DNA from 4 places in the Paenibacillus sp. S33 genome. Region 2 is predicted to be linked to each of the others. Evidence: a T-box and tRNA genes for the amino acid it is inferred to sense, from the RefSeq annotation. Region 2 holds a T-box; the other regions hold tRNA genes.
What was found. A T-box is a leader RNA that pairs with one kind of tRNA and senses whether it is charged. The one in region 2 lies ahead of argS (arginine--tRNA ligase), so its partner is inferred to be a tRNA-Arg.
Positions count from the first base shown of each region.

Region 1: it has a tRNA-Arg gene. The T-box ahead of argS (arginine--tRNA ligase) is inferred to sense a tRNA for this amino acid. The anticodon was not compared.
Region 3: it has a tRNA-Arg gene. The T-box ahead of argS (arginine--tRNA ligase) is inferred to sense a tRNA for this amino acid. The anticodon was not compared.
Region 4: it has a tRNA-Arg gene. The T-box ahead of argS (arginine--tRNA ligase) is inferred to sense a tRNA for this amino acid. The anticodon was not compared.

Region 1 covers NZ_JBSIEZ010000001.1:4,211,836-4,215,568, forward strand. The annotation lists gene tig (trigger factor) at 1-621, opposite strand, end outside; gene ACWGXJ_RS19150 (hypothetical protein) at 765-1,673, opposite strand; tRNA gene ACWGXJ_RS19155 (tRNA-Arg) at 1,931-2,004, shown strand; gene ACWGXJ_RS19160 (exodeoxyribonuclease III) at 2,410-3,174, shown strand; partial or broken gene ACWGXJ_RS19165 (hypothetical protein) at 3,263-3,733, opposite strand, start outside.
Region 2 covers NZ_JBSIEZ010000001.1:2,222,635-2,226,367, reverse strand. The annotation lists gene argS (arginine--tRNA ligase) at 189-1,919, opposite strand; T-box leader at 1,978-2,236, opposite strand; gene ACWGXJ_RS10560 (four-helix bundle copper-binding protein) at 2,312-2,641, opposite strand; gene ACWGXJ_RS10555 (MogA/MoaB family molybdenum cofactor biosynthesis protein) at 2,904-3,419, shown strand; gene ACWGXJ_RS10550 (nicotinate phosphoribosyltransferase) at 3,486-3,733, opposite strand, start outside.
Region 3 covers NZ_JBSIEZ010000001.1:216,128-219,860, forward strand. The annotation lists gene ACWGXJ_RS00965 (PdaC/SigV domain-containing protein) at 1-639, shown strand, start outside; gene clpP (ATP-dependent Clp endopeptidase proteolytic subunit ClpP) at 766-1,362, opposite strand; tRNA gene ACWGXJ_RS00975 (tRNA-Arg) at 1,573-1,647, opposite strand; gene ACWGXJ_RS00980 (sugar-binding transcriptional regulator) at 1,917-2,954, shown strand; gene gap (type I glyceraldehyde-3-phosphate dehydrogenase) at 3,048-3,733, shown strand, end outside.
Region 4 covers NZ_JBSIEZ010000002.1:226,713-230,445, reverse strand. The annotation lists gene ACWGXJ_RS26135 (ankyrin repeat domain-containing protein) at 1-430, opposite strand, end outside; gene ACWGXJ_RS26130 (Spo0E family sporulation regulatory protein-aspartic acid phosphatase) at 1,050-1,385, opposite strand; tRNA gene ACWGXJ_RS26125 (tRNA-Arg) at 2,238-2,309, shown strand; gene ACWGXJ_RS26120 (helix-turn-helix domain-containing protein) at 2,427-2,738, opposite strand; gene ACWGXJ_RS26115 (hypothetical protein) at 2,752-3,222, opposite strand.

The DNA.
Region 1 (3,733 bases), 2.0 Mb from region 2:
CAAACCAACCACTTGCTCTTCAAAACCAGGGATAAATGTGTTAGAGCCCAGTTCCAAAGAATACTTCTCAGCTTGTCCGCCTTCGAATGGTACACCATCCACGGAACCGTCGAAGTCAATAATAGCTGTATCACCGGATTGAGCAGCATCTTCATCAACGACAACCAATTCAGCATGACGTTGTTGCAGGCGCTCCAGTTCTTGAGCCAGTTCTTCGTCGCTTACTTCGAGTTTGCTTACAGGCACTTCTACGCCTTTGTAATCGCCCAAAGTCACTTCAGGTTTAACAGTAACCTTTGCTTTGAATTTGAAAGATTCGCCTTTAGCAAATTGGTCAATTTCAACGTCAGGGCTGTCAACCGGGAAGATGTCTGTTTGCTCTACAGCTTGGCTGTAAGCTTCTGGCAACAGGATGTCAATTGCATCCTGGTACAGACTTTCAATACCATAGCGTTTTTCAAAGATAGGACGTGGTACTTTACCTTTACGGAATCCTGGTACACTTACTTGTTTTGCCACTTTATTAAAAGCTTTGTCGAGTGCAGCGGCTACACGATCCGCGTCAACCTCAACTTCAAGAACCCCAAGGTTCTTCTCTATTTTCTCCCAAGTTGCTTTCATTTTATGCTTTCCCCTCCAACAAAATCTTCACTTAGTTTTCATTACAATCAACGCACACAAAATAACCACTATAGTATATCTAACATTACTGTCTTTTTCAAGAGCAGCCCTTTGAATGCTTCACAGGTAAACGTTTCCGGTCATTAAGGAGTGTTCATTCCCGCCGCTACGAATAGTCGCATCGACCGATACGCCTGCTCAAAACGGAAGCGAAGGGCATCTGTAATGCCATATATAGCACGGGTTTCTTCCTCATTATTATTTCCGTTCAAACTTTCTGAAACCGTCTGATGGAGTGCTGCAGCCCAAATATCCGGCATTCCGTCCTCTTCCACCAACATTGATCTATAATCTTTCGTACCGTATACTGCCATCACAAACTGTGACCACAGCTCCTGTGCAAAATAGAATAGTGTAGGCTCGTGCACCTCAGTCTGATCGGCCACCCGTTCCAAAATACGCATAATCGACTCTGGAAAATCACCTGGCTGTAACGGAACCGTTTCAATGTCGATTTCCGCTTGTTCATCACCCCGTCTGATTTCTATCGTCCCTTCCATTCCGCGTCGTCGCATTGTCTGTAGAACACGGAATTGAAGTAAAGGATGGATTTCCCGTTCCGTAATCCAGCGAAGCAAGGCATCGTCGATTTCTGGCAGTTCCAGATAGGACAACTGCTCCAACGCTAAAATCGTCTGTTCGGATAAGGGTTCATCCATAGCCATCCGCAACAGCTTGTTGCCGTAGCCTGCATCCTGCTCCTGCTTAAAGCGTGCATGACGGCGAGCTAACTCTACTTCACTGACTTCTTCTTCCACAGCGTCCGTTACCGCCCCGCTGTCAGCGTACTGTGGAAATGCAGCTTCCAGCCATTGTAATAGAGCGTTCCATTCATCGTATTGCTTCTGCTCCTGTCCCTGACACTGCATTAAAAAACGCAGCATCGCCATCGCCTCTCCGTAACGTTCGTTTTCAAGCATCACAGTAAGTTGAATTTGATAATAGTCCAGTGTCTTCGGAAACAATACAATATTATTTTCTTTTGTCGTCACCTTGGAGTCCTTTATTCAAGGCACCCCCTCTCCTTCGCAAGCTCAAGTATTTGTAGATTATATGAGAAACAGTAGCCGAAGTCCAACCACTCGTCTTACACATATTCACCTGTATTCTAACATACCCTTTTATAAGGCAAAAAAAACTACGTCTACTCAGAATTTATGCTGTATAAAGCCTAAATAAGCGATATATGCAAAATAAGACTTGAATTTCTTTTATCCATATGATATATTAATATTCGCTTGAATTTTATGTCCCAGTAGCTCAGCTGGATAGAGCAACGGCCTTCTAAGCCGTCGGTCGGGGGTTCGAATCCCTCCTGGGACGTCATAACAAGAAGCTTCCATAATGGAGGCTTTTTTTGTTCTCATGAGATAAACCACGGGGGAACGTCGGGTCATCGCTATCGTTAGCCTATACTTCGCAGCCGACCATAGGGAGAGTATCTCTCTTGATAAATTACACCAAAAATAGCTTCCGCAAGGGAGCTTTTTTTCATTATAAATAATGTAGAAAGATTAGTCTGCCCAACGCTACTTTAGGCGCTGGTTTCAAGTCTCTACTCTTTCAAAAAAACGCAGAAATTGCTATCATCTATCATGTTGCACCATTTCAGGACCATTTTGATGAAAAACCTTTGAAGTCCAGTTAGAAGATATTTATAAGCTTATGTCAACAAAGGACACACAAATCACATCGCTTGACCGCGTGAATTAGCAAGGAGATTAACAAATGAAATTAATATCTTGGAATGTAAACGGCTTAAGAGCCTGTGTGACCAAAGGGTTTTATACTTATCTAAAAGAAACAAATGCCGATATTTTTTGCGTACAGGAAACGAAGCTTCAAGAAGGCCAAATCCTCATGGAGAACATGGAGGAATACACACAATACTGGAATTACGCTGAGAAAAAAGGATATTCCGGCACGGCTATTTTCACCAAAATCAAGCCGCTCTCTGTGCATTATGGACTTGAGGAAAACGAAGAACCAGAGGGCCGAACCATAACTCTGGAATTCGAAAAATTTTATCTCGTCAATGTGTACACACCGAATACCAAACGGGACTTATCCCGACTGCCCTACAGACTGGAATGGGAAGACCGTTTTCGCAGCTACCTGCAACAACTGGATGCTTTGAAGCCTGTCATCGTTTGTGGAGACTTGAACGTAGCTCATCAGGAGATCGACCTCAAAAATGCCAAAGCTAACTACGGAAATGCCGGATTCACGCCTGAGGAACGGGAACGCATGTCACAGCTGCTAGACGCCGGATTTATAGATACCTTCAGATCCTTTTATCCTGACCGAACGGATGTTTATTCCTGGTGGTCCTACATGCCAAAGGTGAGAGAAAGAAATATCGGCTGGCGGATTGATTACTTCCTCGTCTCGGAGAGACTTCGTCCGCTTTTGATGGATGCGAGCATTGATTGTCATATTACAGGCAGTGACCACTGCCCTGTGATATTGGATTTGCAAGATATTTCAGCATAGGCCCCCCCTGTCCTGACACAAGGATTTATGAAACCTTAAAAAGCCGTTATGCTCTGTTATGGCAGCATGACGGCTTTAATTAATGGAGCTATGCCCCCAAGTATACCTCGATACGAGAAATCAACCGCTCTCTCACATCTTGCGCTTCTTTTTGATCTAATACAGCCTGGCATATCGTCTTCTTTTCGCCACTGACGTAATGCAGTACATATTGGGTCACTCTGCATTCCGGTGCATAAGTATCCTTACGATCCGTATTAAAATAGGTCACCTGGCAGCTTCCGAGAAAACAGAAAGATAGCTCACCTGTAGCTGTGAACAGCCAGCCTGGCAGCTTGGGCTCCAGCCTCAAGGATAGGCCCCTATGATCGTTGCCAAACGGCTGCCCCGCCAGACTTTCATTCACCTTATACATACCCACCTTCCTGTCGTTAAGCCCACTCTGCCTGATTTGCCGATATAGCTCCTGCCCATTTACAATGTCGCCAACCACTTTCATAGCCCGGGTCGGTCCCTCTAGAAAATATGGTGTATCCTTACGTTCGAAGGAATGTATGTT
Region 2 (3,733 bases):
ACAAATTGGTTGCAAAACAGTGCAATAGCTGCGATTAGTGTAACCCGTCTAACTCTTTTCTGCTCACTATCTTTATACATCCTCAAAAGTGCCTGTGACAGATTACCTTTTACAGTATCCCCTTGGAAGAACCGGATCTGGGTAGCGGTATTCCGCCGGCAAACCTCGCTCCCCTTTGTTCTCTTTGCTTACATCCGATTCGGTGCTTTCAGACCAAGAAGTTGCAGCGCGCATGCCAGAATATCCGCAGTTTGTTCCGCCAATTGAATACGCCAGCGTCCACCATCGACAATCCTTTCCTTGGCGTAAAAACGGTTGAATGCCTGGGCCGTATCCAGTGCAAATCTCGCAATAACCGAAGGCTCCAGTTGGCGAGCCGCACGTATCAGTTGTCCGTGATAACGATCCAACTGCTTAAGCAGCGCCCAACCTGCGTCACCTAACATTTCATCCGATATGTCATTCAAATCACGAGAATGGCTATCTTGGACAAGGGCGTTGTCGCTAGAATTAGTAGTAACATCAACATCGGCGCGAGCATGAGCTTTCTCCAGAAGGCTGCGTATGCGCGCATGAGTATACTGCATATAAGGCCCGGTCTCACCTTCAAAGGTCAGCGCCTCCTCCAACGAAAAATCCACTTCATTCAGCCGGTTGTTTTTTAAGTCACCAAAAATAATCGCTCCAATACCAACGTCCTCTGCTACTGCCCGTTGTTCCTGCAAATCGGGATTCTTCTGAGTAATGATGGCTTGAGCACGGGCTATAGCTTCATCCAGCACCTCTTCCAGTTTGACAACTTTTCCACGTCTTGTAGACATTTTCTTACCCGCAAACCGCATTAATCCAAACGGCACATGCTCACACTGCTCCGCCCATGCCTCTCCTGCATGTTTCAGCACCGCAAACACCTGCTGGAAATGCAGCTTCTGTTCCCCACCAACGACGTACAGCAACCGATCAGCCTTCATCACTTCATGACGATAAATCGCTGTTGCCAGATCACGTGTCGGATAAATGGTAGTCCCATCCTTTTTTAGAATAAGACATGGCGGCAGTTCCTCGTCTTCCAGACGAACTACAAGCGCGCCATCACTTTCCTCCAGCAATCCTTTTGCTCTTAATTGATCAATAACTGCCTGCATCTTCTCATTGTAAAAACTTTCTCCCAGCACATGGTCAAATGTAATGTTCAGGCGCTGGTACATACGATCAAATTCACCCAGACTGACTTCAACAAAAAACTCCCATAGTTGTTGAGCCTCAGCATCCCCATGTTCCAAACGTCGGAACCACTCGCGGCCTTCATCCTCTAAAGACGGATCATGCTCGGCCTCCTGATGAAAACGCACATACAGTTTCAGTGATTCACCAATCGGATCATGCTGTAGCTGCTCCTCATTTCCCCATCTTTTATAGGCCGCAATTTGCTTACCAAACTGTGTTCCCCAATCTCCAAGATGATTCACACTAATTGGGACATATCCGGTTTCACCAAGTATGCGATACAAGGCAGCACCAATAACAGTAGAGCGAAGATGACCAATACCAAACGGTTTAGCAATATTGGGCGAAGACATATCAATGACCACCCGCTGTCCGTGTCCGATATTGGGCCTGAGGAAATCAGCTTTGCTCAATTCAGCAAGCAGAAGTGGAATATGAACCGATCGATCCAATGTTATATTTACGTAGGCACCCGATGCTGAAGCAGTTAAACCTTCTTCATGGCTCACTAGCTCCGCTAATTCCATTGCAATGTGCTGTGGAGACTTTCGAAACTTTTTAGCCAGCACAAAACAGGGAAACGCTACATCTCCCCATTCAGGCTGCGGAGGCACCTCGAATAAAGATAAAATTTCTTTTTCCTCCAAGCCCGTATGGCCCAATTTCGCTTGAGCAGCAATCCTCAACAACATTTTCCTCTCTCCTTCTTCTATAGGTCTAACAAAAAAAGCCCCCGCCTCTTGAAATAATTCAAGAGACGAGAACTTCAATATCCCCGCGGTACCACTCTTCGTAAATCGGTTGTGCAGCTAAAGCTAACTTACACAAATCGCGATTTCACTCCAATGACTAATAACGGTGTCTGCCGGGCTGATCTACTAGAAATTCTGCTCGTTGGATCAACCGTCTCCCGGGTGCGCTTCACATCGGACCTCATACCGGCTTCCACCTCTTCCGGCTCGCTGTAATGATACGGCTCCGGTGCTACTCTCCCGTTCCATGACGTTAATTCCAATCATTATACAAACCTATTCAGTAGAAAGCAACCTTATTTCCTCTTCAGGCACTAGTTCCATATATGTAATTACACTGCCACCAATTGGCGGCATGCCTGAACGCAACGACGGCAGGCTTCTGCACAATGTTTGCAATGATCATGGGAATGCTTGCTGCATTCAGCAGCACATACCTCACAGGCCTTGGCGCACAGCTCACAGATTTGCTCGGCAAAATCCGTTCCGCGCTGCAGCATTTGAGCAGCAAATCCGCATATTTCTGCACATTCCCTACTCACTCGAATACATTCACGCAGCATAGCTAAATCATATTCCTTCAAACTCGCTACGTAACATACATTGCAAGCGTTCATACATTCCAGGCAAGCATCCACGCATTGTTGGTATGAATGATTCATATTACATTACCTCCCAGTTGTTGACCCTGCTGTACTATTACCCGCTGATCCTTGAGTTTAATCATTTGATGTGCGCGCTTACAATAAAATAAAAACAAAACAATCCCGACTTATGTAAGGAAGTGTACTATATTCCAGTATGTAAGTGCAAGGATATTAATCACATGGATTTTTAGCCCCTGTTTCTGACTTGCATACACTCAGTCATTGCTCTATTGTAAAAAGTGTATGTCTAACCATCGATCAAGGAGTGAACATTTTAATGAATATGTCTTCCGTAGAGGAGCATCGACAGGAATCCCCGCAACAGGTTAATTGCATGGTTGTGACTGTCTCGGACACACGTACCGTGGAAACAGATACCGGGGGACAATTGCTCATGGATCTACTAGAAACCAATGGATATAAGGTTGTTCGATATGTCATCGTCAAGGATGACTACGAAGGTATTCAGCAGTTAGTATCCGAAGCAGCGGCACAGAATGACATCGAGGCTGTACTTTTGACAGGCGGTACCGGTATTTCTCCACGTGATACTACATATGAAGCCGTCTCCTCTCTACTGGATAAGGAACTACCTGGCTTTGGGGAAATCTTCCGTTATTTAAGCTTTGCTGAGGACATTGGTTCAGCAGCTATATTAAGCCGGGCTGTAGCTGGTACTGTGGGTCGGACAGCTGTATTTTCTATGCCTGGCTCACGCGGAGCCGTTCGTTCGGCAATGGAACGCATTATTGTCCCTGAGCTACGACATGTGATGAGAGAAATTTATAAATAAGCTCCTATTTCCTACATGCCGCGACACAAAAAGGCACCCCATACATTCATGAGGTGCCTCTTCCAACTATTCTTTTTCTTCAACTTCGGGCTGCATATAGCTGTCGATCAGCTTTTGCTTCAGCTCCCATACCTTCTCGCTCAGATTTACACGATAAATTTCAGGGTTCAGCTTCCGCAAATATTCTGGCCAAAACAATTTTAACTGTGAAGTATGGTAGGCACGAATTTCATCCAGCTCAGGAAGCTCATATACCTTCTGTCCATTTATAAAAATAGGCTCAAGCATTGGCACGGCTTCATAATTTTCTACAT
Region 3 (3,733 bases), 2.0 Mb from region 2:
AGCCAGCTAAATCCGATCACCATTGCGTCTCAAACACTTCCAGCATCGAGTAATGCGAAGGTGTCCTACAAAATTAAGTACCCGCAAATCAACGGCAGCCAACTGAATCCTGAGTCTCAACAGGCCATTAACAATGTGCTTAAAAAGCATGCAGAGGGTATATTGGCAGCAGGTAAAAAGATGATGGCTGAGGGAGAGGCTACAACAGAAAGACCGTATGAGTTCGGAAATGATTTTGCAATTTCCTATAACAATGATGGTATTCTGAGTGTGATTATGCAGGATTACTCGTATACGGGTGGCGCACATGGCATGACGGTACGTAAAGGATATACGTTCTCGCTCGCTGATGGTAAACTGCTGCAATTGTCTGACGTATTGAAGGCAAATCCGAACTACAAAAAGTTCCTCAATGCTGATTTGAAGAAAAAAATCGATGCGCTTCAGGCTGGAGAAGGATTCGAGAAATTTAAAGAGCTGGCGGCAGATCAGAATTTTTATGTAACAAACAGTGGAGTAACAATCGTGTTTGATTTGTATGATTATGCGCCATACGCGTATGGAATTCCAGAGTTCACCTACTCGTTCGGTCAACTGCTGCCACAAGGCGGAAAGCCTTTTGCGGGACAGCGTGAATAGTAGGAGTAAATAATTCCAATTGTCTGTAACCTAAAAAAACAATAAAGCAAAAAAAGCTGCCTACCGGATAAGAACATCCGGGGCAGCTTTTTCATTTACCAGCTATCGAGAGGCGAATTTCTTCTCTTATACACCTTCTGGAGAGGAGCTAGTTAGCACTTTATCAATAATACCGTATTCCTTGGCATCATCAGCCGACATGAAGTAGTCACGGTCTGTGTCTTTTTCAATGCGCTCCAGTGGTTGGCCTGTGCGATCTGCGAGAATGCGGTTCAATTTGTCACGCATTTTCAGAATGCGGCGTGCACGGATTTCAATATCCGTTGCCTGGCCTTGTGCACCACCGAGTGGTTGGTGAATCATAATTTCACTGTTTGGCAAAGCGAAACGTTTACCTTTGGCGCCTGCATTCAGCAAGAACGCGCCCATGGAAGCCGCCATACCTACGCAAATCGTAGATACGTCAGGTTTAATGTATTGCATCGTATCGAAAATGGCCATACCAGCTGTAATGGAACCGCCAGGACTGTTAATATACAAGTGAATATCTTTTTCAGGATCTTCGGCAGCCAAAAACAGCATTTGCGCAATAATAGAGTTGGCTACAACGTCATTGACGTCCGAGCCTAACAAAATAATGCGATCCTTCAACAGTCTGGAATAAATGTCATAGGCGCGTTCGCCGCGGTTACTTTGTTCTACTACCATAGGAACATAGCTCACGTCAAAAAACCTCCCTTAAATATCGTTAGTGGATTTGGTGGACATGCCGATTACACGTCCCTTATTTATAAACTGTTACCGTATTAACCACATGATAAACAATTTCAAACAAAAAGTCAAAGAAAGTCAAACTAATGATTAAAAAAAAGAGCCCTCAGCGCTCTTATTGGTTAAAACATTATGTAGAAGCATTTATGCGTTCATTTAAAATGGCGCGCCCGCGAGGAATCGAACCTCGATCTCAGGCTCCGGAGGCCTACGTCATATCCGTTGGACCACGGGCGCATAGTTCAATCAATGCAAACAACTAACTAATTAAACAGCTAATTGGAAACAAAGATGATTATATGATATACAGCAGTGAATTGCAAGCTTTTATTAAATGCGCATATTCAGGCAAATGGTTGAGAAATATAGGTTCAGATAGACTTGCATGTGGAGCAAATATTGGTTAAGATATACGTGGGACTTAAAAAGTTATCCCGGGACATTTTAAGACCAGTTAGAGATAGAGCATTAGAGACAGAACTTAGAAGTGTGCGGGAGTGGAAAGCATGCGAAAGATATTAGAAATACAGAAGCAGCTTCTGCCCGACCTCATGGATGTTTTGAAAAAAAGGTACACGATCCTGCATCAGATTATGCTGTCCGATGTTGTTGGACGCAGAACACTGGCAGCTTCACTGAACATGACTGAGCGCGTGTTGCGCGCCGAAACCGATCTTCTTAAAGCTCAAGGGCTAATTGAGATTGAGAGTGTAGGCATGAAGGTGAGCAAAGCAGGACTGGATCTGCTGGAACAGCTGGAGCCGATTGCGAACAACTTGTTCGGCCTGTCCCAATTGGAGGACCAGATTCGTCAAGCCTATGGTTTGAGGAAGGTGGTTGTCGTTCCAGGGGATTCGGATGCTTCTCCGTTAACAAAGCAGGAGCTGGGGCGCGCTGGAGCAAAAGCGTTGCTGAGTGTTATGGACGACGAGGATGTGGTCGCTGTAACAGGTGGCACGACGATTGCCGACGTGGCGGAACAACTGGCACTACCTTCTAATGGCCCACTTAAGGGTGGGTGGTTTGTACCGGCACGCGGGGGTTTGGGAGAAAGCATGGAAATGCAGGCCAACACAATTGCTTCCACAATGGCTCGCAAGGTAGGCGCTCAATACCGTCTGCTCCATGTACCGGATTTGCTCAGCAATCATGCTTACAACTCCTTGCTTGAAGATACGAACATTCAGGATATATTGAACCTGATTCGCGAGAGTCGTATCATCATTCACGGGATAGGCAACGCCATAGCGATGGCACATAGACGTAAACTTGATCCCGAAACCTTTGCCCAGATCAGCAGTGAGGGGGCCGTTGCCGAATCGTTTGGTTACTACTTTAACGAAGATGGCGTCGTTGTTCACAGAATGCTGACGCTTGGACTTCGATTAGAGGACATCAGGCGTACCGATACGGTTCTAGGCGTAGCTGGAGGCAAGAGCAAGGCGGCCGCTATTCATGCGGTACTGCGTTTCGGACAAGAAGACATTCTAGTCACCGACGAAGGCGCTGCTGCCGAGATTGTAAGTCATTACTTAAATGGTTAAGATGGATTTATGAATGGTGTTGTCTTGACGGGCTTTCGGGTCTGTCTTGAATATATAAAACTAAACTAAACGAACTTTGGGAGGAACTCACTCATGACAGTTAAAGTTGGTATTAACGGTTTCGGACGTATTGGACGCCTTGCTTTCCGCCGGATTCAAAACGTGGAAGGTATTGAAGTAGTAGCAATCAATGACTTGACAGATTCCAAAATGTTGGCACATTTGTTGAAATATGATACAACACAAGGTACTTTCCAAGGAGAAGTAGAAGTACATGACGGCTTCTTCAAAGTAAACGGTAAAGAAGTTAAAGTTTTGGCTAACCGCAACCCTGAAGAACTGCCTTGGGGAGACCTGGGTGTAGATATCGTTCTGGAATGCACTGGTTTCTTCACAACTAAAGAAGCTGCTGAGAAACATTTGAAAGGCGGCGCTAAAAAAGTTGTTATTTCCGCTCCAGCTACTGGCGACATGAAAACTGTCGTTTATAACGTAAACCATGAAATTCTGGACGGTACTGAAACTGTAATCTCCGGTGCTTCTTGCACAACAAACTGCTTGGCTCCTATGGCTAAAACACTGCAAGACAAATTCGGTATCATCGAAGGTTTGATGACTACAATTCACGCTTACACTGGCGACCAAAACACTTTGGATGCTCCACATGCTAAAGGTGACTTCCGTCGTGCTCGCGCAGCAGCTGAAAACATCATTCCTAACACAACTGGTGCTGCAAAAGCCATCGGTCTGGTAATTCCTGAACTGAAAGGTAAACTGGA
Region 4 (3,733 bases), on a different contig from region 2:
TATCATTCATATAGCATGCAAACACTAGAGTTTCTTTAATTTTCTCGGCTTTTAATGATTTCCATAAGGTTACTTTACTTTCCTCTCCCTCCGGTTCCAAATCATATCTCTGGTAGATAATCAATTCGAAGACATCACTATCATAAAGCTCTGGATTCATATCGTTTACAATACTATATTCCATTAATTTTCCAGCTTCCACTTTAATACAAAGAATCCCCTTTCCCCTCATTATCATCCCAATCTCATTTGTATATTTTTCAAAAAGAAAAACCGTTATATCACTAACATATGAGACTTCATTTTCAACAATCTTATAATATCCGCTGGTGAACGAATTCTCTGTACCTGATATTAAATAAATATAAGTTTTCCCTTTAATCACAGATTCATCGACAATACTGTTAACCAAATTCTCCACACTTTTCATACATCCATGCCCCCATGATTATACCTTCTTTATTTCTGATATATTAGCATGAAATTCATACGCCAGTAAAAAATCAAACTGATTTTAAACCCATTCAATTAAATTGTGTGAATCGTTATATAATATTTTCCAAAATATAACTTTAATTTCTGTACAATAATAAATAATTTGTAAATTTAGAATTCAATTTTAATGTGTTTTTTCGATTAGAACTCAACTTTATTATATTTGATATCCGCTTCTCAGATTTTGAAAGGCAGCCCCTCAAAATCTGAGAAGCGGGTATCAAATTTTGAGAGGCGGCGTATTAAAATCTGAAATGCTTCGCCTATCAAAATTTGAGAGGCGCAAATTCCTGTTTTTAACGGCTATCAGATTTTGATAGGCGGGTTCTCAAAATTTGATAAACGTAATCGTCTATCAAATTTTGAGAGAGGAGGTATCAAATAATGACAGACCCCCTTTCAGGTTTTGAAAGAGGAGGTATCAAATCTTGAAAGTAAAGAAGTACTTATTGAAGTAGCACTAAAAGGAAGTACTACGTATGAATAAGATATTTATCACCACAAGATTAAGGAGACTTACATAGAGACAAAAAAAGAAACCCCCGAAGGAGTTTCTAAAAAATAATTCGATTATAAAGATTTAAAAGAGTATCAAGCTCCTGTGATACCTTAACTACAACTGGAGCAGATAATATATTTCCAACAGCTGTATTGTGCATTTCTTGCCGTTTAAGGGCTATTGCTTCCTCAAGTGACTCACGATCTGGAAACATTTTTGCATCCCATTCAGAAAAACCTATAAAATCGTAATCTTTTATTTTCATATCCTTTTGTACTATCAGATGTTTCCTGGCGCCAAGCAATTCCTTTTCGCAAACAATTGCGAAGTGTCTACCTTTCATGTGACTGTCCGTCTGGTATTGCTCTTGTCTTGTAATTAGTTCTTTCATTTAAATCATTCCTCCGTAGAGTCCCCGCGGTCAGACGGGGACGTAGTTATACGTTCCCCTGACCGGGAGACTTACAGAAAATACAGTTTTAGCTTTTTAGGACGCAAAAAAGGAAGAAAAGAGCATACGTATCCCGTACGTTCGTTTTCTTCCTTAACATCCATTTCACTTATGCCAAAAGCATAGCTGTTCTCCGCTTGAACCATTCAGCAGAGAAAATCATTGATCTTGTAATACTTTTATAATACCACAAAGTACAGAAATATTTCACGTCTACCCCTAGAACGGTCATGATTTCACTTAGGTTCTGTCTGCAGGTTTCATAATGGATCGCCCTAACGGTGTTTTCTTCCTTATATTTCTATTTAAGATATTTTTTACAATCTATAACCATAGATTGTAGCGGAACTTTCTCCATTGATTGCCTTCCTTTCTGAACATGCAGCATTACGTTCGATCTATTATGTTCCTATCCGACAAATCCGTACGAAAATCACAAGCATCCTAGGAGTTTTTTTGGCGCAATTACGAACTCTGCTAACGGATTTTCATGGCTTTTTTATTACAACTTATACAAACGGATGTTGGCACGCGGGATGGTATTTACTTAGGAGAACTTGAAAGAGGTAAATATTTAGTTGGAAAATGGCACGTTACTGCTATAAATGGTCAAGTAGAGATAAAATGAGGACGTCAAGGTCGCGTAGCGTTCATTTCAGCCTTGACGTCCGTCTCCTAAGGGTTAAGGTATGTAGATCCCCAGAAATTCAATGCTGGGGCTGCCAAGCGGCGAGAGAGGGGTAGTTTTTTGTATGAATCTTGTGTATAATCGTTTTCACGTAAGAAAAATATGCGCCCGTGGTCCAACGGATATGACGTAGGCCTCCGGAGCCTGAGATCGAGGTTCGATTCCTCGCGGGCGCGTCTTAAACATGAGTTGCTCGTACGTATCTTTTTTATTAGATCTATTTCTATTTTATCGATTGATTCAAAAAAAACACAAGGAGCCACTTTAAAGGTGACTCCTTGTGTTTTTTATTTCTAATATACCACTTCTTTACTTGCAGCTTCTTCCCCATAGAAGGGAGAAACGCTTTTAAGTCCAAGCGCATGCACAACCCGATTAATCGTATCTAATTTGACACTCTGGCTCCCTGCTTCTATTTGGGAGATTCTAGCTTGGGTAGTACCGGCAAGGGAAGCAAGTTTCGCTTGACTCCATCCTAACTTGGTTCTTCGGGCTAACACCATATCTCCAACCATTACAGAAAAAGATGTTAAATAGTCTTCAACTTCAGGAATTTGTTTAGCTTCCTGCATAAAGTTTTCGAAGTCCTGCCCTAATTTTTTCATCGTAAAACTCCTTTCAGCCACCATTAATATACTTACTCGGATCTTTTAAAAAATTAGGAATCATACGTTCTGTAAGCTCTACCACCCTATCAAATTCTGGTGATGAAGTCTTCATCTTCATCACTGAGTAAGTGAAGACCAATATCTGGTTACCTTCAAAAATGTGTGTAAAAAAGATGGCTCTGAAAGCCCCTTTGCGGTTCTTTTGGTTTACGCGTAGCTCATACAAAGGCTGATGAGACTTTAGTGCCTTAACAGGCTGTACTAACGTAAACGGAATACCCACATCATCTTCAGAAATTAGATTATGAATAAGAGCTTCAGGAATGCCGTATCTCTGAGCAAACTGTAGAGCACGTGTGATCCGCTGTAACAGCCAGATAGCTTCCGGATTGTTGGCGGCGGCCTGCTTACGCAAGCGTTCTAGTTCATTTAAAACAGGACGTTGTCCTGAATTATCTTTTGCAAACTCAATATATACCATTGATTATATCACATACGATATAATATGCAACTTATCGTATGTTTCTCCTTTCGTCTTCATGTAAGTTAGAAAATGAGCCTGATTAATCAGGTGAATCCATTTTTGTTCTATGAATTCATCTGCACTAGAAGAATCCCTGATATCATTCCAGCTCATGAAGTACCATGATAGGTGTGACACACTCGAACATGTTGAAATACATTTGCCATTTAAGGTTTTTAGCATTGTGTAGTCTACGAGAATTAAGCGGGGGAAATCTCCCGCTTTATCCGCGCAGAGATTCCCCCCTAATATTTGATTTCTTTTTGAAGGAAAATAATTGCCTTCAAACTCATGAATTTATGTCAACATGTAAAAAGTAACCGATTAATATGGATACTTCTTACGGTCCGCATTCTCACATTTGGGACAAAATGCATCACACTGCAATTATGAATCCCATCTGAGTAATCGTCGTCGAAAAGATTCTGATTTTCATTCTCCGTTTGCATATATCTTCTCACCTTTTAAA